4 regions of the Alkalibaculum bacchi genome follow, and region 4 is predicted to be linked to each of the others. Evidence: riboswitches for the same ligand, from Rfam matches in the RefSeq annotation. Region 4 holds a riboswitch; each other region holds the start of a gene.
The links. Region 4 has a riboswitch for molybdenum cofactor ahead of moaA (GTP 3',8-cyclase MoaA). Riboswitches for the same ligand answer to the same signal wherever they lie in the genome.
Positions count from the first base shown of each region.

Region 1: another riboswitch for molybdenum cofactor. It lies ahead of DES36_RS12030 (molybdopterin-dependent oxidoreductase); the one in region 4 lies ahead of moaA (GTP 3',8-cyclase MoaA).
Region 2: another riboswitch for molybdenum cofactor. It lies ahead of DES36_RS09240 (ABC transporter substrate-binding protein); the one in region 4 lies ahead of moaA (GTP 3',8-cyclase MoaA).
Region 3: another riboswitch for molybdenum cofactor. It lies ahead of nuoE (NADH-quinone oxidoreductase subunit NuoE); the one in region 4 lies ahead of moaA (GTP 3',8-cyclase MoaA).

Region 1 covers NZ_QNRX01000018.1:16,765-21,806, reverse strand. Annotated here, with positions in the region: gene DES36_RS12045 (alkaline phosphatase family protein) at 1-79, opposite strand, end outside; gene DES36_RS12040 (ECF transporter S component) at 72-647, opposite strand; gene DES36_RS12035 (molybdopterin-dependent oxidoreductase) at 661-1,194, opposite strand; gene DES36_RS12030 (molybdopterin-dependent oxidoreductase) at 1,210-2,313, opposite strand; molybdenum cofactor riboswitch at 2,372-2,490, opposite strand; gene DES36_RS12025 (nucleoside-triphosphatase) at 2,614-3,138, shown strand; gene pylSn (pyrrolysine--tRNA(Pyl) ligase small subunit) at 3,226-3,522, opposite strand; gene pylD (3-methylornithyl-N6-L-lysine dehydrogenase PylD) at 3,494-4,333, opposite strand; gene pylC (3-methylornithine--L-lysine ligase PylC) at 4,317-5,042, opposite strand, start outside.
Region 2 covers NZ_QNRX01000011.1:57,249-62,290, forward strand. Annotated here, with positions in the region: gene DES36_RS09225 (molybdopterin biosynthesis protein) at 1-1,350, shown strand, start outside; gene DES36_RS09230 (MOSC domain-containing protein) at 1,353-1,790, shown strand; gene fdhD (formate dehydrogenase accessory sulfurtransferase FdhD) at 1,858-2,658, shown strand; molybdenum cofactor riboswitch at 2,817-2,936, shown strand; gene DES36_RS09240 (ABC transporter substrate-binding protein) at 2,929-3,840, shown strand; gene DES36_RS09245 (ABC transporter permease) at 4,006-4,695, shown strand; gene DES36_RS09250 (ABC transporter ATP-binding protein) at 4,695-5,042, shown strand, end outside.
Region 3 covers NZ_QNRX01000011.1:47,486-52,527, forward strand. Annotated here, with positions in the region: gene fdhF (formate dehydrogenase subunit alpha) at 1-128, shown strand, start outside; gene DES36_RS09200 (FmdE family protein) at 505-2,097, shown strand; molybdenum cofactor riboswitch at 2,415-2,535, shown strand; gene nuoE (NADH-quinone oxidoreductase subunit NuoE) at 2,831-3,337, shown strand; gene DES36_RS09210 (NADH-ubiquinone oxidoreductase-F iron-sulfur binding region domain-containing protein) at 3,330-4,916, shown strand; gene fdhF (formate dehydrogenase subunit alpha) at 4,944-5,042, shown strand, end outside.
Region 4 covers NZ_QNRX01000006.1:23,528-28,569, forward strand. Annotated here, with positions in the region: gene DES36_RS05640 (MOSC domain-containing protein) at 186-629, opposite strand; gene moaC (cyclic pyranopterin monophosphate synthase MoaC) at 831-1,307, opposite strand; gene moaA (GTP 3',8-cyclase MoaA) at 1,304-2,266, opposite strand; molybdenum cofactor riboswitch at 2,449-2,597, opposite strand; gene DES36_RS05655 (MogA/MoaB family molybdenum cofactor biosynthesis protein) at 2,738-3,229, shown strand; gene DES36_RS05660 (DUF975 family protein) at 3,477-4,274, opposite strand; gene DES36_RS05665 (sensor histidine kinase) at 4,531-5,042, opposite strand, start outside.

The DNA of each region.
Region 1 (5,042 bases), on a different contig from region 4:
CCGATTGTTTTGTACAGGCAGAGATCATAGTAAAGCCAAAGATAAAAATTATAGATATTAAGATAAATTTTTTATTCATTTACATCTCTCCTATACAAATTTTCTAGCACTTGATTATTTTTTAATTTCTGTACTATTCCATGGGCTATAAGTCCACCTATACCACCTGAAAAGGCAGCAGCTGCTAATGTTAGTATCAAGGGCACCATAGGTAAGCGAAAAAACACCACATTGACTAAAAAAGTTCCGCTAATATTAGCTAATATTCCACTAATAAAGAAATGCCCTATTTTAAATCTTTTAGGTCTGGAAATAAGCACATATAAGTCTACAGCTAACCCTGGTAATATATATGTAAGAAAGCTCACAATCCCGTGAGTACCATATATTCCAAGGCTTACCACCATAATAGCCTGTACTGTAGAGGTTAAGGTGGCAACTCCTGCTCTTCCTATTAATCCAGTGCCTAAGACAATCCACATCATATACAGGCCACCTGCGATAGCCCCTCCAGGAATATAGAGGGGGCCAGTAATGATATGTGCAAGGGGAACAATAACTGGTTTTGTAGCTATGCCTAGGGTGGCCATAAGGGCAATTATAATAATGTCAAATATTGAAAATTTCCGAACTAAATTATTAAGCATAGAATTGCCTCAATTACTTAATAACTCTAATTTTAGCTAGTTGCTTAACACTATTCTTAGCTGGGTCTCCATCTATTAGAGATTGGATTGGTCCAGCTTCTTCTCCTAAAACTTCTCCGTCTACTATGTATGCTAAAATCGTTCCATCGGATTCTGCCATTTCCTTTGTATATTCAACAACATAACCATCTATAGCTTCTAATTCTAATGATGTATACTCTCCTACATTTGCATATGCTAATACATCTTTTAGTAGCATACCTGTATATTCGTTTGTTTCTTCACCTTTTTTACTAATGATCATAGCTGTTAAGTTTATCTCTTTTATTTCACCAATATTTTTTTCAGTAATTTCTATACTTTCTTCACCTGCTTCGATAGCGATTGTGAATGTTGGCTCTTGGCCTTCTGTTTCTGTTTCAGTTTGTGCGCCTGTATCTGCTGGTTTTTCTGCTTCTGTACTTGTTTTTTCTTGTTCAGAAGAACAAGCTACTAGCATAAATCCTAAAAGTGCTATCATAATTAGTGATAATATTTTCTTTTTCATTTTTTATGCTCCTTTTTATTTTATTTTTATAGATAATAAATTCTTTACAGATTTACTTTTTTCTAGGTTTTTAAAAGTAATTAATACGCTTCCATCTTCTTTGTTTATAATTCCTTGGCTTACATCATCAGATGAGATGTTTACAGAATAACCATCTATAGCAGTTAGCTCATATGCTTCTCCACTTAATCCAGTATCTTTTAATAGGTTTTCTAAGGATAGTCCATCTTCCTTGATTAGATTATCTACCTGCAAAGCTTTCTCTACAGATAAAACTGCTGTATCCCCTAGACGAAACCACAATAGATCTTTTACGGTCATACCCTTAGGCATATCAGGTGCCCCTAGCATAGGTGCATTTTCTCCTGTGGTTTTTATAAAAGCTTCACTAAATACCTGATTAGATTCACTTTTTTCAAAATCATCTGAAGCTTTTATGTATACTTCTCCACCTTTTTCCTTTATATACTTGTCCATTAAATCAGATGTCTTTATAGCTTGATCATCTGTATCACCGTAGTTAACCGTTTCTAAAGCAGTTATAGCAGAATCCAAAAAGATCAGATTGCTTAAAGTACTCTCTTCTTTTGACTCTGAAGACTTACTCGTTCCTATTAGCTGAATTTCAGACAATTGACTTACCCAGTACATGGCTCTTTCATCTGGGATGATTGTTCTAATGGGCTTTGATTCTTCGTGCAAAGGTTCTCCATCTATTTCATAGGCCAGAATAATATCTCTACTTTGTACGATATCTTTTGGAATATCAATAGAATACCCATCGGTAGCAACAAATCTCAATCCCTCTAAATCCTTAAGGGATACCTTGTGTTTTTGAAGCAACTCTTCTAAAAGCCCTCCCGTAACATTCATTTCGTTTTCTTCTCCACTAGATGAGATCGATATCACGTCTTTCGTGACTTTTTCAAGTGCTTTTATTTCATCTACAGGCACTTTAATGCCACCTTCTTGCAACCCAATTATGGTAATTGTATCGCCACCACTTTGTACTACATCCTTATTAACAGTTTTAGTCCCCTGGGTATTGCTACAAGATGCCAACAGCACCACAGAGAAGACAATAAAAATAATTATGCATTTTTTAAAATCTTTTCTCAAATAAAACCCTCCTTTTAATTAAAAAAACTCCCACCATTGAGGTAGGAGCCAAAATTCATAAAGAAAAGCTCGCTCTCCTTTCCACAATGGGAGGCATTCAGATTTCTCTTCATGCCTATCGGCACATATTCCATGGAACCTATCTTTAGGAAAATGTGCTCGGAGATTTATATATATTTATATAAACTATATCTATTAATTAAAAATTTGTCAATATATATTATATTGATATCAAAATATGTTACACTATTATATAATTTGTCTAATTACATAATGAATTCTATGATAAAGGAGATTCTCATGTACAATCTATTTTTAACTGGAAAAATCGGAATTGGAAAATCAACACTTTTAAAAAGAGCGTTAAAAGAACTCAATGTCTCTCTTGGAGGCTATACTACAGAAAGAGTTTTTGAAGGTTATTTTAGAAAATATATTATCAAATCGCTGTATGATAATAACACAACTTATACCATACTAAAAGTAGATTCTAGAGATAACTCAAAAGAACATTTTATAGATTCCTTTGAAAAAGGAGCTCTATCCATATTAGATAAAAGTCTGAAGGAAAGAAATCTTATAGTACTAGATGAATTAGGCAGTGCAGAAAATGATATGAGTCTATTTACCGATAAAGTATTTAAACTACTAGATAGCAAAAAAATAGTATTTGGGGTATTAAAAGAAAATGATTGTGATTTTTTAAATGCTATTATGGCTAGAGAGGATGTAATTGTAATTACTATTACTGAGGATAACAGGGACTATATAATAGAGGACATCATAAATATTCTAAAAAGCTGGCAAAAGCAACTAGAAGTATGAAGCCTCATAATTAATTTAACTTAATATTCTAATTTATTTATTCAAATCTCCTATTGGGATCTTCTTCCTTTTGCGTCCATTTTAGAATTACTTGAATTCAGTTTCAGAGTATTTCTCAATCTTCCAGTCAGGAATTCCGCATTTTCTACAAGTGGTCTTAAAATAACTGTTTCGAAGCCATCGAAGACTGCGACTCTTTTTAGAATTCCAAACGACAAAACTACCACCGCAATAAGTCGTGATAACAGCTCTGTTTCCTTGCTTTTCAATACTCTTAACGCTATGTAGTATCCCTGATCGAGCAGGCCATAGTTTAATTTTGTTGATTAAACTAAATAACCTCTGACTCTTTTTCTCATAGCGAGTAGTAATTTTCTTTTCCATGGCTTTCCTCCTTGCAAACACCACTAAGCATGGTGGCTACACCAAGTTCTAACAAATTATGAATAATTAACTTACACTTCTTAACTGAAAATTCATCTAATCCAAAGGGAACACCAGGAGCAGCACATATGGTTTGAGATGTAACTTGATTTTCGGTGATAATATTTGCACTTGGAGTGGCTTCTAAGATATAGTTCCAAGTTCTAGTATTCCAATGGGGCACCATTTCGACTTGTGGATACTTTTTTATATAAGTCCTAACTTTATCCATACATGGGTCGTACATTTTAACATGGGCATTTCTTTGTAGTAAATAAGTAGCACCTGCACAAGCTACAGGTCCAGCTCCTAATACTAGTACTTCTTTATTTTGTAAAGGCCCTGCTGCTACATCTAAAGCTGCAGCAAAACCTCTACCTGTTGCCTCACCATTATTCATGTATAGATTTTTTTTCAGATGAAAAGCAGTGAATGTGTTGTCATCTGCCATAAAAATAATGTCTGATTTTTGCTCATAGGCCTCTTGTATGCCCGCTACATTCTTTTGTTTTGTTACAAAGGCATTAACTCCACAACAATCTGTAAGAATAGTACAGACGATCTGAGAAAAATTTGAGATTTCTCCAAAACCTGAAGTGATGGGGATGCAAGCCACCTTCAAGTTTTTTAATTGTTCCTTACTAGCTGCATTGTTTACAGCTTTATTGCCTATTTCTAATAAGGAAAATTTAAAATTCTTTATAAAAAACTCTTCATTTTTTCTATATTGTTTTATTATGGATTGTATATCTTCGTCATTCAATCGCGTCATATTCTACCTCCATCAGCTTCTCTTCAAGTTTCTCAATAGAATGCTCTAGTTGATATTTGGCATCATTATAAGTAGGAGATGAAACAATAAGCTCTGCCACAAATCCATTATAAATTTTAGGATTGCTAATAAGTGCCTCATCAACTCCAAAATAGTCTGTTTTATGGAGTAGGGGACCAACTTGGCTCATGATGCCTTCGCCTTTTCCCCTTACTTTAGACCCCTGTAGATAGACGTGCTGCAAAATACAATATTTAGATAGGCTAGGACATATTCTATAATTGTCTATTGTATTATATAGAATCATCTCTTTTACCATATTAATACCGGTGGCAAAATAAACAGCAATAGGAGTTTGACTAGGCATACGTGCGTCAATTTCTAGCACATATAATCTATTATTCTTTTCAATGACCTCAATATCAAATATACCTTTGATCTTTAATGCTCCTGCTATTTTAGTTGCTATATTGTGAAATGCCCTCTCCAATTTTCCATCTATTCTGGCAGGGGCAATGACACATTGGCAATCACATTCTTCATCTACGATTATTTCTGTAATAACAAGACTTTCAAATGTCTTTCCATTGCCTATGACCTCTATAGAATAAGAGGGGCCTTCTACATATTGTTGACAAATATAATCCGGATGCTCTGCTATAAAAGATTTTGCATCAGCAGGATTATTGAAAATCTGTACACCTTCACT
Region 2 (5,042 bases), on a different contig from region 4:
GAAGAACCAAAAGAAGGGGATATCATTGAATCCAACTCCAGAATGTTTGAAAACATGATTACTTTACTAGGAGGCATACCTCATCGATTTCCAACTATAGAAGATGATTATGACAAGATCAAGGAAAAAATCAAAGAGGCTACAGAAAAATACGACATGGTTATTGTCAATGCAGGCTCTAGTGCGGGAACAGAAGATTATACCGTACACGTCCTTAGAGAATTAGGACAAGTATTGATTCATGGTGTGGCCATCAAACCAGGAAAGCCTGTCATACTAGCTATTGTAAATAACAAGCCTGTAATAGGCTTACCAGGGTACCCTGTATCTGCTTATATAGGATTTGAAAACTTTGTAATACCTGTAATAAACATGTTTAGTGGACAAGCAAAGGACAAAACGAATGAAGTTGAAGCTGTTATCACCAAAAGGCTTGTGTCCAGCTTAAAACACAAGGAATACGTAAGGGTAAAAGTAGGTAGTGTAGGTGGTAAGATTGTGGCAGCGCCATTGGCGAGAGGTGCTGGAGCAGCTATGTCTTTAGTTCGTGCAGATGGCTTTTGTGTCATCGATCAAAATAGCGAAGGCGTTGAAGCAGGCGAAAAAGTAAAGATTGAATTATATAGAAGCTTACAAGAAATTGAAAATACCGTCGTAGTCATAGGTAGCCACGATTTAATTTTAGATGTAATAGGGGATATGATGCCAAATACCCATCCAAATACTTTTGTGTCTAGCACTCATGTCGGTAGTATGGGTGGGCTTATGGCATTAATGAGAAAAGAAGCTCACATGGCTCCTATTCACCTTTTAGATGAAAAAACAGGAGAGTATAATATAAATTATATAAAGAGAATGTTTAAAGATCCTATGGCCCTTATAAAAGGAGTAGGGCGTATACAAGGTTTAATTGTGAAAAAAGGAAACCCATTACATATTCAAGGAATAGACGATTTAAAAAACCATCGATTTGTAAATCGGCAAAGGGGAGCAGGCACTAGATTGCTATTTGATTACAAATTAATGGAGATGGGCATTTCTCCAGACGAGATTAAAGGCTATGATCGAGAAGCCTCAACTCATATGGCAGTAGCTGCTTTAGTGGGAAGTAATAGTGCAGATGTAGGAATGGGCATCCAGTCTGCTGCGAAAGCTATGGATTTAGATTTTATCCCTATAGGTGAAGAAGAATACGATTTTGCTATACCACAAACTTACCTAGACCTGCCAATTATTCAGTCCTTCCTAGATGTCCTAAAAAGTGAAAAATTCAAAGAGAGACTGCAGGAATTAGGTGGATACTCTCTGAATCGTATAGGAGAAATTCAGCTTTTAAGAGAAGAGGTATAAAGGTGCAGGGTAAAGTAGTAGGACTATATTGCAATAAAACAAAAGGGCAAGTTGGGGAACCATCACAAGTCCTTAAAATGGAAGCTGGTCAGGGAGTATTTGGTGACAGGCACAAGGGAAAGGGAGATAGGCAGGTCTCTATTACATCTGCAGAGATAAAAGACTGGATGGATAAGGAAGAAGAAAAGGGTCTTTGTTTCAATAAATTTAAGGAAAATATAACATTAGAGGGTATTCCTTTAGAGGCACTTAAAATAGGCGATGTACTAGAAATAGGACAAGTACAGCTAGGGTTGACAGAGTGTAATAAAGATTGCCACGCAGATTCATGCCAATTACCTCGCTCAAAGATGCCTTGCAAATTGATTCACAGTGAAATCTTTGCTAAAGTAATTACAAGTGGAGAAATAAAATTAGGAGACATAGTAAAACTTATCTAAGAGGGGTCCCTGTCAGGTGGTATAGCAATAGCAGAATCGGATTAAAAGAGACAAAAGAGGTGCTTATATGGAAGAAAACATTTATCAAGAGTTTGATGTGCTAAAAATTGAAAAAGAAGAAGACAAATTTTATACAAAAGAAGTAGTAAAGAAGATCATCTCCGAAATTTCTCTAAAGATTATCGTCAATGGAGAAGAATTGGTTTCCCTTCTCTGTTTAAATCAGTACGAAGTAGAATTGACTCTTGGTTTTCTTTACAATGATGGGGTTATTAACTCTTATGAGGATATAAAAGAAATCTACTATAATGAGCGAATGCAGGCAGTTATTGTGGAGCTAAAAGAGGAAATAAAAGTCAACAGGCAAGAGAGCTTAAGGAGTGTGACTTCTGGTTGTGGTCAATGTTATACCTACATTAACCCCCTAAAGAAAAGCCAGTACTTTTCAGCTGATAGTAAGACAGTATATCCTATTGAGACCATATTAAGCAGTATGAAGAACTTTATGCACAAATCTGAAATATTCCGAGAAATAGGCGGCGTCCATAGCGTATTGTTTTATACCCCAGAATATCAAATATTAAATGAAGATATAGGAAGGCACAATTGCTTTGATAAGATAACAGGTATTTTACTAAAAGAAGGTAAAATGGACTTGTGTGAAAACAGCATTGTCTTTGTTAGTGGGCGAATATCTTCGGAAATAATGACGAAAATCATTAGATTAGGTGCTCCTATTCTAGTCTCGAGATCTACTCCTACCTCTGCTGCAGTAAAATTAGGGCAGGAATACAATATTACTCTACTAGGGTATGTTAGAGGAGATCAAGGAAATATCTATTCTGCACCAGAGAGGATTTCATTTTAGCGTAAAAGTTGGAAAGCAGAAAGTGGAAAACCAACGCGCCTAACGATTGCTGGACTAATGTTCAACAATTGTTTCTTACATAGAACTTACAACGTAGAACTTAGAGCGAGTACCGAAGGCACTCTGCTTGACAATTTAAACACAATCGAGTTACAATAGAGTAGTAAAAGCTCCGATTTTTGCAACCTAAGGACAAGTTCTATGGTTGCAAAAACGTAAGGGTGGTGCTGTAAACGGTACTGCCTTCCATTTTGAAAAGGAGGAAGATATATGTTTATAAAAAAATCATGGATTTCTAAATTATCTATTTTATTACTTATTTCACTTTTGATTTTCTCATTTACTGCTTGCAGTAATAAGGCAAATGAAACCACAGAAGAACCAAAACAAGTTACAGAAGAAAATAATACACCTGAGGACAATACTGCTGGTGACAAAGAAATTACTCTTGCTACTACTACAAGTGTAAACGATTCAGGGCTGATGGATTATTTGACACCAATGTTTGAAAAAGAAACTGGCTACACTCTTGATGTAGTTTCTCAAGGAACAGGACAAGCTCTTCAAACAGGTAGAGATGGCAATGCAGATGTCTTATTGATTCATGCGAAAGCTGATGAAGAGAAGTTTGTAGAAGAAGGATATGGATTAGAAAGAGTTGAAATCATGTACAATTACTTTGTAATTGTTGGACCTAGCGATAATCCAGCTAAAATTGCTGAAGGAGATACTGCAGCAGATGGCTTTAAGAAGATTGCAGACACAAAGTCTACATTTGTTTCTAGAGGAGATGAGTCTGGTACTCACAAAAAAGAATTAAAAATATGGGAAGCGAATTCTATAAAACCAGAGGGAGATTGGTACATGTCTGCAGGAAAGGGCATGGGAGATGTTCTTCAAATGGCTAGTGAAGAAGGCGCATATACTATAACAGATAAAGCTACTTACCTTTCTATGAAAGACAAGCTTGAGCTTGACATTATTGTAGGCGAATCAGATGATTTAATGAATCAATATACAGTAATCCAAGCTAATCCTGATAAATTGGAAGGCATCAATAAAGAAGGCGCAGATGCTTATTTAAAATGGATTACTTCAGATGAAGTTTTAGCTAAAATTGGTGAATTTGGTAAAGAAGAATACGGCGATGCATTATTCTCTATAAATTATCAAGGGAAATAAATAATGTTATAACAAGTCAAGAAACAGAGTACTAAGGAGCTTTTATAATAATCCAAGCCGGCGTGGGTGCTAGCTTATGAATCTTGATTTGTTATGGTGAAAAAAGGTCGCTGCCCATAGCGACCTTTTGTATATTAAGAGAGTACCTTAGGACTGGGAGGGACAATGAATCAGATACTGACGAGTTTAATCGAAGCATTAAAATTAATTACATCTTTAGATAGAGAAGTATATATGATTATTCTTCTATCCTTAATTGTGTCCATTTCCAGCACCACTATTGCAGCTCTTGGCGCCATTCCAACAGGAATTTTTATTGGAAGCAGAGAGTTTAAAGGGAAAAAGATTCTTGTGCGGCTGATCAATACTTTTATGGGAATACCACCAGTGGTGGCAGGTCTTGTGGTATATATGATTCTATCGAGAAAAGGGCCCCTAGGATTTCTTGATATCTTATTTACACCTGTTGCTATGATTATTGCACAAGTCTTAATCATCTTTCCTATTGTCACTGGGCTCATTATTTCAGCTGTAAAATCAAAAGTAAAGATCATTTGGGAGACTGGAAAAGGCATTGGTTTAGGGGATGGGAAAATATTAAGATTGCTATTTCACGAGTGCAGATATCCTATTATTTCAGCCATTATAGCTGGCTATGGGAGGGCTATTTCCGAAGTAGGAGCAATTACTCTTGTAGGAGGAAATATTCAATTTAGAACTAGAGTAATGACTACGGCTATTGTTCTTGAGACTGGAAAGGGAAATTTTGATATTGCCCTCGCCTTAGGTATCATATTATTAAGTATTTCTTTTGTCATAAATTATTTTGCCCATCACATTCAGGAGAAACGCTAATGAAAGTAAAGATAGAAGGTATAAGAAAAGTCTATAATGAAAAAGAAGTTGTACATGTGAACCATTACCAGTTTAGTGCAGGGAAAATCTATGCGATTATAGGCGGAAATGGGGCAGGAAAGACAACTTTACTGCGAATGATCGCAGGAGTTGAACAACCTACTAAAGGAACCATTTACTACAATGGACAACCTCATATTGATCATGACAAAGTCTCGTATATGCCTCAACAAATCTATTTGTTTGATACTACAGTCTTAAAAAATGTATCCTTAGGAATAGATAAAGGAAAAGGAAGTTCTCAGAGGATACAGGAAGCTTTAAAGTATGTAGGTATGAATGAATTC
Region 3 (5,042 bases), on a different contig from region 4:
TTGTTTGGATGGCAATTCACTACTTTGAAAACAATGCCAACTGGTTAACTACTTCTACAGGAAAAGACAGTATTACAAAGACACCAGAGTATAAGGCTTGTGCTGTAGCAATAGAAAAAATATCTTAACAAGAAAGTGTCTTGGCACTTTAGCTATCAGCTATCAGCAATTACCCACTAGTGCTAGGGTAAAGTCTTACAGGTCGAAGATTCAACTACGTAGAAAGATAGCTTAAATAGTAGTTAAATTCAAAAGAAGAATTTCCCTATTTTAAAATAAGTGGAGGAGTATTCAATACTTCTTCCACTTGTTTTTAAAGTGATTGCTTGATAATAGTTTAACCATTACTCAACGATCGTCCAACTATTGTTAATAGGTTTTTAATTCTTAGTTATTGGCGGTAACTAAGTGATATTACGTAGAACTTACAACGAAATCATCGAAGACGATTTCTGCTAGTGATTAAGAACTAGAAACTAATAAAACAAATATAGAGGTGGATATATGAAATTTGGCAATTTAACTTATGAAGAATATAAAAATACAATAGAGGCCTTTCACGGTACTGTAGCACCAGGTGTTTTACTGGGAGGTTTTATGGTGAATATTGCCATAGAAAACTTACCAAGAGACATCTTGTTTGATGTGATCTGCGAGACAAAAACTTGTTTACCGGATGCTATTCAGCTTTTGACTCCTTGCTCTGTAGGGAATGGGTGGTTGAAGATACTAGATTTTGGTCGTTTTGCAGCTGTTTTTTACGATAAGTATACAGGTGTTGGCATAAGAGTATTTTTAGACAGATTCCAACTTAAAAAATGGCATGAAGTAGAGACATGGTTTTTAAAACAAAAATCAAAGGATCAACAGGACACGGAGTTACTGTTCAAGGAAATGATTGATGCAGGAACTTCATTATTTTCTATAGAGCCAACAAAAGTACATAAAAAACATTTAAAAAAGAAAAAGATGGGGAAAACAGTAGTATGCCCTATTTGTGATGAAACATATCCTAAATCACATGGCAGTATATGCAGGGGATGTGCACAAGAATTGCCTTATGATCTCATTGATGAAAATGGTAATCCAAAAGTAAAGGATACTCTATCATTGAACAAAACAAGAGTAGAAGAATCTATTGGATTTCACTTACTTCATGATATTGCAAAAATATCAAAGACAGAAAAGAGAACGGAATTTTATAAGGGTCATGTAATCCAGGAAGAAGACATAGAGAAACTTAAAATGATTGGAAAGAATTACTTATATGTAGAGGAAAATAATCCTTTTATAAAAGAGTATAAACACGAGAATGAAGTAGCATTAAGCTTTGCATCTGCCATGAAAGGTCAAGGTGTATTGGCAAATAGTGCCGCACAAGAAGGCAAAATAAACTTTATTGCCGAGTATGATGGAATACTTATCTTTGATGAAGATAAACTTTGTAAGTTTAACAATTCCTTTGGCGTGATCTGCGCTACACTAAAAAATAATACTCTTGTAAAAAAAGATCAACTCATAGCAGGCACAAGAGCCATACCTTTATACATTTCTAATGAGGACTATTTAAAAGCAATAAATATATTAGGAGAAGAACCTCTTATAAAAGTAATGCCCTTTAGAAAGGCAAAAGTAGGAATTCTCATTACTGGAACAGAAATATATGAAAATAAAATAGAAGATAAGTACACAGAAATTATAAAGTTAAAAGTGGAGACCTACGGCTGCCAGGTTGTTGCTAGAGAAATAGCCCCTGATAATCCAGAGAAAATCAGCAGTAAAATACAAGAGCTTATTCAATCTGGGGCAGATTTAATCATAGCTACAGCTGGTCTTTCCGTAGATCCAGATGATGTAACTCTAGAGGGGATTATTAAGGCAGGTGCAGAAGATGTGCTCTACGGGCTCCCTGTTTTACCTGGTTGCATGATGGCATTAGGTAAAATTGGAGATGTACAGATTGTAGGTATTCCAGGAGGGGGCATCTACAATAAGCATTTTAGCTTTGATCTCATATTTCCTTGCTTACTTGCTAATATAGAAATCAAGAGAGGGGATTTGGCAAAGCTAGGTAATGGAGGACTACGACTACTTTAATATGATAATACAATTAGCGATTAGCGAACATCAGCTGATCGCTTTTTTTATATATTACGAAAGTTCATTTTTGAATTCAACTATTATATAAACTATCTTTATGTGTAGGTGAATGTTTGACTTGTGAGACTCGATCCTAGCACTGATAGCTGGCAGCTGATTGCTGATGGCTAAAGTGCCAAAGGTACTTTCTTGCTCTAGAACCTCACTGAATGTATTGTAAAATAATCTCTGTACAAGTTAAAATAAGTTGTATATAAGACAAAATTTCTAATTTTGCTAGACATTTAAAAAAAAAAACGTTATACTAGTTTTATAAATTATATAAACTCCGAATTCATTGTATCTAAGGATAAAATCTAGGAATAATGAATCTATAGGGTATTATCGGAAACGATAACGCCTCCCATTGCGGAAAGGAGAAGACCTTGAAAAGGTCACATGAATATCGTATTGTACGCAAGTAGTAAGTATTGTTCTTGTATACAAATACAATATGTGAATCTTTCAAGCCTTTACCTTTCTTTTTATTTGGCAAAAAAAAGTTTTACTTTATGGTATTAGTTTCAGTTTATGGTACATTGACGCCATAATTGTTAATTAAATAACATGTTGACTTATGTATTAATATATGGATATTATGTACATAGTCCATTCCTTATGCATAGGCATGTAAAATATCATGTTATAGATTTACTTAAATTAATATAAAAAACAAAAGGGGGAAGTATGTATGGAGTTTACCTTTGATCTTGAAAAGAACAAAGAAAAAATCCTAGAGTTTAAGGAGTTTATTTTAGAACACAGAAAAATGCCTGGGGCTTTGATTCCAGTCCTACAAGAAGCTCAGGTTAAATTTGGGTATCTACCACAAGAAATCATGGAAATGATCGCTAGTGGATTAGCCGTACCTGCATCAAAAGTATTTGGCGTGGCGACTTATTACTCTCAATTTACCTTTATTCCTAAAGGCAAGCACAATATTAGCATTTGTCTAGGAACGGCATGCTATGTAAAAGGCGCACAAGATATTTTAGAAGAATTTGAAAATATCTTAGGAATAAAAGGTGGTGAAACGACTCCAAATCTTCAATTCTCTATTACAGATTGTAGATGTGTAGGAGATTGTAGTAAAGCACCAGTAGTTGTAGTTGATGAAGACGTTTATGCAAAGGTTAAAAAGTCTGATGTTAAGGATATAATAGCGAAATACAGTCAGGAGGTTGAGTGCGTTGATTAATAGAGAAGAACTACATCGTATTCGTGAGTCTCACAAACCAGAATTAGAAGCAAAATTATTAGCAAACGGCACAGCAGAGATGAGAGACGGTCGTCTTGTCTTAGCTGGAGATTACTATAAAAAGCAAACAAGAGTTGCATTAAAAAATAGTGGTTTAATTGATCCTAAAAATATTGATGATTACATAGCATTTGATGGTTACCGTGCATTAGAGCAAGTTCTGTCTGAAAAAACGCAAAAGGATGTAATTGATCTAATGACAGAAGCAAACCTTCGAGGAAGAGGAGGCGCAGGTTTCCCTACTGGAAGAAAGTGGAACGAGGCGTATGGCATCCAAGCCAATCAAAAATACTTCCTTTGTAACGCCGATGAGGGAGATCCAGGTGCTTACATGGATCGTAATATCCTTGAAAACGACCCTCATGCTGTTATAGAAGGAATGGCCATTGGCGCTTATGCAGTTGGTGCTAGTCAAGGGTATATCTACGTTCGAGCAGAGTATCCAGTAGCAGTTAAAATGCTACGCATTGCTATCGAACAAGCGAGAGAATATGGCTTACTAGGTAAAAATATATTAGGATCTGGTTTTGATTTTGACCTTGATTTACGTCTTGGATCTGGAGCGTTTGTATGTGGTGAAGGTACAGCTCTTATGGAATCCATTCAAGGGAACAGAGGAATGCCAAGAATGAAGCCACCAAGAACTTCTCACAAAGGTCTATGGCAAAAGCCTACCATTCTAAACAATGTTGAAACCCTTGCATGTGTGCCTATTATCTTCCAAAAGGGAGCAGAATGGTTTAGAAGCATTGGTACAGAAAAATCACCTGGAACGAAAGTATTTGCGCTTGTAGGAAAAGTAGAAAACGCTGGACTTGTTGAAGTACCAATGGGTATGCCATTAAATGAAATCGTTAACGATATCGGTGGTGGCGTAACAAACGGTAAAGCATTAAAGGCAGTACAAACAGGTGGTCCATCAGGTGGATGTATTCCACTAGACTTAATGGATACTCCAGTAGACTTTGAATCCCTTGCTAAAATTGGTTCTATCGTAGGCTCTGGTGGTATGGTTGTTATGGACGAAGATACTTGTATGGTGGACATCTCAAGATTTTTCTTAGAGTTTACTGTAGACGAGTCCTGTGGAAAATGTACTCCATGTCGTTTAGGAACGAGAAGAATGATGGAACTCCTAGACAAAATCACAGAAGGAAAAGGAACGCTAGATGACCTCGATGATTTAGAGCAGTTAGCAAAAGATATCCAAAAATCGTCCCTATGTGCATTAGGACAAACCGCACCAAATCCTGTTTTAAGTACCTTAAAATACTTTAGATCAGAATACGAAGATCATATCTTAAACCACAAGTGTTCCGCAGGAGTATGTAGAAACTTAACGGCTTATGAAATCCAAGAAGACACTTGTAAGAGCTGTGGTATTTGTAAAAAGAATTGCCCAGTAAATGCCATTACTGGAGACAAGAAAGCAGAAATACCATTTGTCATAGATCAAGAAGCATGTATTAAGTGTGGCGTATGTTATCAAGATTGTCCGTTTGACGCCATAACGAAATAGTAGACGAATAAAAGGAGGAGGTTGACGATGATTACAATAACAATTGATAATAAGATAATACAGGCAGAAGAAGGAAAAAACATACTTCAAGTAGCCAAAGAAAATGGAATACATATACCAACTTTT
Region 4 (5,042 bases):
CGATGGTAGCTATAGCCTTTTTTAGTGCCGAGGCACATTTTCTTTACTCTGCCTATTATAATAGATTATCTTAATACTTAGTTGGTAGAGATCCTTCGCTTCGCTCAGGATGACTGAGGCAGGGGCTAGGGTCCTTTTCTCGCCTCTAGGCGAGTTAAGATTTTGCTGACCACCTTACCACCTGACTACCTTACCACCTTAGTTACTACAATTTCATCTCCAGGTCGAATAACGCCACCTTTTAACACTTTCGTAAAAATCCCTTCTGTAGGCATAATGCATTTTCCTACTTGTTGCTTTATAGCGCAACCAGTATGGCATTCTTTTCCTATTTGGGTGACTTCCATAAGCACATCGTTTATTTGTAATTTTGTGCCAACGGGTAAAGTATGTAATTCTAAACCTTCAGTAGTCAAGTTCTCAGCAAATTTACCAGCATCAAGATTTTCTACACCTAGTGCAATCATCTTATCTATACTCTCTTGGGCTAATAGACTTACTTGTCTATGCCATTTTCCACCATGGGCATCGTCCTTTAAACCAAAATCTTCAATAAAAACGCCTTCAGGTATAGGTGTCTTTATAACACCTTTTTTTTCACTTATATTAATAGCAGTTACTTTAGCCATGCCTTACCTCCAATTTGATTTTTATTTCATGTCCATATAGCAGGGTCCTTCTTTTAACAATAGTTGAACCATTGTTGAACGATCGTTAAACCATAGCTAAACAATTGTTAGTAAATATTCATCAACCACAACGGTAAGAGCATCATTCTCTACATTACTTCGCCTTTAGGCGAAATGTGGTTTTGCTGACCACCTGACCACCTATTTCTCAAACGTTCCCGACTTCCCACCAGTCTTTTTCACCAGTGTAATATCACCTATTACCATTCCCCGATCTACAGCTTTACACATATCATATATGGTTAATGCTGCAATGGAAACAGCAGTTAATGCTTCTACTTCAATTCCCGTTTTATAGGTGCATTTTGCTATAGCCGTAATTTCTATGGCTTTTTCCGCTCTATTTGGTTTTAATTCAACTTTGACAGAATCTATAGGAATATTGTGACACATGGGGATTAATTCATAGGTTTTCTTTGCCCCCATAATGCCTGCTATTCGAGCAGTAGCTAGTACATCACCTTTTGGGGTGTTCCCTTCTATAATCATATCCAAAGTCTCTAATTTCATTGATATTTTACCTACGGCGATGGCTTCTCTTTTAGTCATTTGTTTTTCCGAAACATCTACCATCTTTGCATTTCCTTTTTCGTCTATATGTGTAAGACTCATAGCTATCCTCCAATTTTATTCATACTTCTCACAGATGAGAAGTCCTTTCCAAAATTATGTCCCTGTGGCTTGTTATAAATTGTATCTTGTATTAAATGATCTAGTTTATCAGGATATTTTCGAATCGTCTCTATTAAATCAATTTCTCCATTATTTCCCAAACAAGGTTTTAGCTTACCATCGCTAGTTAATCGGATCCTATTACAAGTTGAACAAAATTTATGGCTCATAGGGCTAATAAATCCGACCTTTCCCTTGTAACCATCTATTGTATAATAGGTAGCAGGTTGACCTTTATTGCTTTTATAATCAAATACCAATTGAGGGCGAGCTTCGATGATTTCTTCATTTGGAATAATTTTATCTGAATTAGCCTCTCCAAAAGGTCCAATGGGCATAAGCTCTATAAATCGAACTTGTAAGGGCATATCCTTTGTCAACTCTATAAAAGAATCGATTTCATCGTCATTTACTCCCTTTACTAGAACAGTATTGATTTTTACAGGTTGCAAACCTATGGCCAAAGATTTTTCGATACCAGCTAGAGTATCTTTTAATTTTCCCCCTCCAGTTATATAAGAAAACTTGTCTTCTTTTAAGGAGTCCAAGCTTATGTTTAACCGAGTCAAACCAGCTTTCTTTAAGGTTTCTGCCATCTTATTTAACATAACTCCATTAGTAGTCAATGAAATATCTTCAACACCTGAAATTTTAGCAATTCTTTCAATGATTTCGCATGCATCTTTTCGAATGAGTGGCTCTCCTCCTGTAATTCGAACCTTTGAAATTCCAATTTGAGCCATAGAGCGGACTACTGATTCAATTTCCTCTGCTGTAAGGTGTTTTTCTCGTTCCTCTGCACATTGTTCTCCCTCTGAAGGAGAGCAATAAATACACTTTAAATTGCATTTTTCTGTAATTGAAATTCTCAAATATTTTATTTCTCTATTAAATCGATCCTTCATTCTTTCACATCCATTTAAGGATTTCTCCTGTATTTTGTTTTGCTTTACTTTTACATACTTAATTAAAATATACAGATTGCTTGTTGTAATTGTTTACAATTTGCATAAAGAACCAGAGATTTTTCACAAAGGAATAGAAGAAAAGGATATGAATTAATATGTAAAAAAGAGTACAAAAATTAATCATAACAATATCTTCTCCTTTTCAAATCCTCAAGAAATACCTTTCATTTCTCTCGGTCATTCGGAAGGCAAGGTCGTTTCCAAACTTACCCACGGTCAATCAACCATAGTATCCCTTAGGTTGAGCAACTCGGAGTTATTATATTTATAGTTTAATTCACGTAGACAAGGATGTCAAGTACATGAACGATAGTTTAATAATTATTTAACGATTATTCGTGTAAGGCCATGGCAAGCGACACTTCTTTATGTTACAATACAGTTAAAATACGCAAAGGAGTGTTTCTAATGATAAAGGTTGGAATCTTAACTGCCAGCGATAAAGGTCACAAAGGGGAAAGAGAAGATAAAAGCGGTAAAGTCATACAGGAAAGAGTAGCTGAAATAGATGGAGAAGTAGTTGAATACCTAGTCCTTCCCGATGAAAGAGAAGTCATTAGTAGTGCATTGATTCGAATGGCAGATGAACTACATTTAGATTTAGTTCTCACAACAGGTGGCACCGGTTTCTCTCCACGAGATATTACGCCAGAGGCTACAAAAGATATTATTGAAAGAGAAACGCCAGGCATCCCCGAAGCAATAAGAGCAGAAAGCATGAAAATCACAAACCGAGCTATGCTGTCAAGAGCTGCTGCGGGCATTCGAGGTAAGACATTAATCATCAATATGCCAGGAAGTCCAAAAGCCGTAAATGAAGCTTTAGATATAATCTTACCAGCTCTAGGTCATGGCATTGAAATCCTAAAAGGACAAAGCGGAGAGTGCGCCAGGAAATGAGAAGTTGGAAGTGAGAGTTAGAGGTGAGAGCTTGGGTAGGCTCTGGGGTCTAAGATCCTTCGCTGTCGCTCAGGATGACTAAAACAGGATCCTAAGCTAGCTTTGGGATCCTGTTGTGTCAAAGATACCGTTTTGTGTCGAAGGTATCCTTTCACCATAGCTGCTGCATTGTCATCCTGAGGCTTTAGCTGAAGGATCTTACTTTTTCTCGCCTCTAGGCGAGATTGTACCTTTCCGCTTTCAGCATTCAGCTTTCCACTAAATCGTGCGCCGATATCAGTCCTGATTCAATGGCTTCTTTTCTAAGTTCTATGTAAAGTTCTGCTTTTGTAGCGTTTTCGTAAGGGAGTACGAATAGAATTCCTATTCCTAGTGCAATCATTCCTAGTATATACCATCCAATAAAAGACAGATCCAAGACCCACATATTAAACTTATGTCCTTTTGTCATGTTCATGCTCATCTGAATGGCTACATCCGTTTCCATTTGAGGATTATCTGCTAAAATATAAGGTACCATACTATAGGAGTAAGATTTTATAATACCTGGTATAATTAGCAATAAACTCCAGAAGAAGATATAAAGATCTCGAAAGAACATGGTCTTTACAATATTTAAATAGTTGCCCTTCGTAAATCCGTATCCTAAATAGTTTAAATCTGCGCCGTATCTAGAAGATTGCACAAAGAACTTTCGCCCACCCATTTCTAAAGGATACCCTAGAAAAATACGTAAAGCAATTCCTACAAGGAGAGCAATTAGAGCAATGATACCAAAGACAGCTAAGAGATATGCTAACATCTCCCCATCCATAATGGAGTCGAAAGGGATCTCATTGCCGAAACCATTGAAATCACCATTACTGTAATTATACTCGTCTAAAAAATTCGCACCAGTCTCATTTCCCATCCGCGCTCTCATGGAAGACGAACCACCGCCAGAGCCTCCTACAATAGCTAAAATAATACTGACTAAGAAAGATTTCCAGTAGGTAACTTTCAACACGCTTTTCGCTCTCGTTTTCAATTCTGCACGAGTCCACATCATTCATCACACCTTTTCATAATATTGAATACCTTTATTATATTATATGATTCTTTATTATGATATAGATATTTTAAGATGCTTATTAATTATGCTACTGCATTTTTCATCTGAAGGAGCTTGCAACGAAGGATTTCTCAAAATAATATTAACAGGTATAAATATCAGAATAGTTGGGGTCTAATACAAGAAGTTTCATTTTAATTATCTATTACTTGCTCTTCGTCGTTCATTTGTAGAGATCCTTCGCTGGCGCTCAGGATGACTGACTCAGGGGCATCTCTATTGTTACTTTAAACAAATCCCCGTCTATATTGATGCTAAATTTGCCTCCTTGAATAGCAGTTAAACTTTGTGCTATAGACAATCCCAGTCCTGAACCTTCTGTAGTCCTAGATTCCTCGCCTCGCACAAATCTTTGTGTTAGTTCTTCTGGACTTATATCTAAGGCTTGAGCAGATACGTTTTTCATGATAATTCTTCCATAGCCATCTTCTACATCTGTTTCAATATACACTCTCGTATAGGGCATGGTGTATTTAATAACATTAGTAAATAAGTTTTCTGCTATTCGCCACATATGCTTGCCATCTGCTTGTATGAGTATATCTTCTATGATGGCATTTGCTCTGATTTCGATATTCTTCTCCTGCAATTTTTCCTCGTATTCTCCAATGGATTGTTGTACTAATTCATTAAGATCTAAAGTTTGCAATTCTACATTTAAATTGCCACTTGATGCCTTGCTCGCCTCTAATAAATCATCAA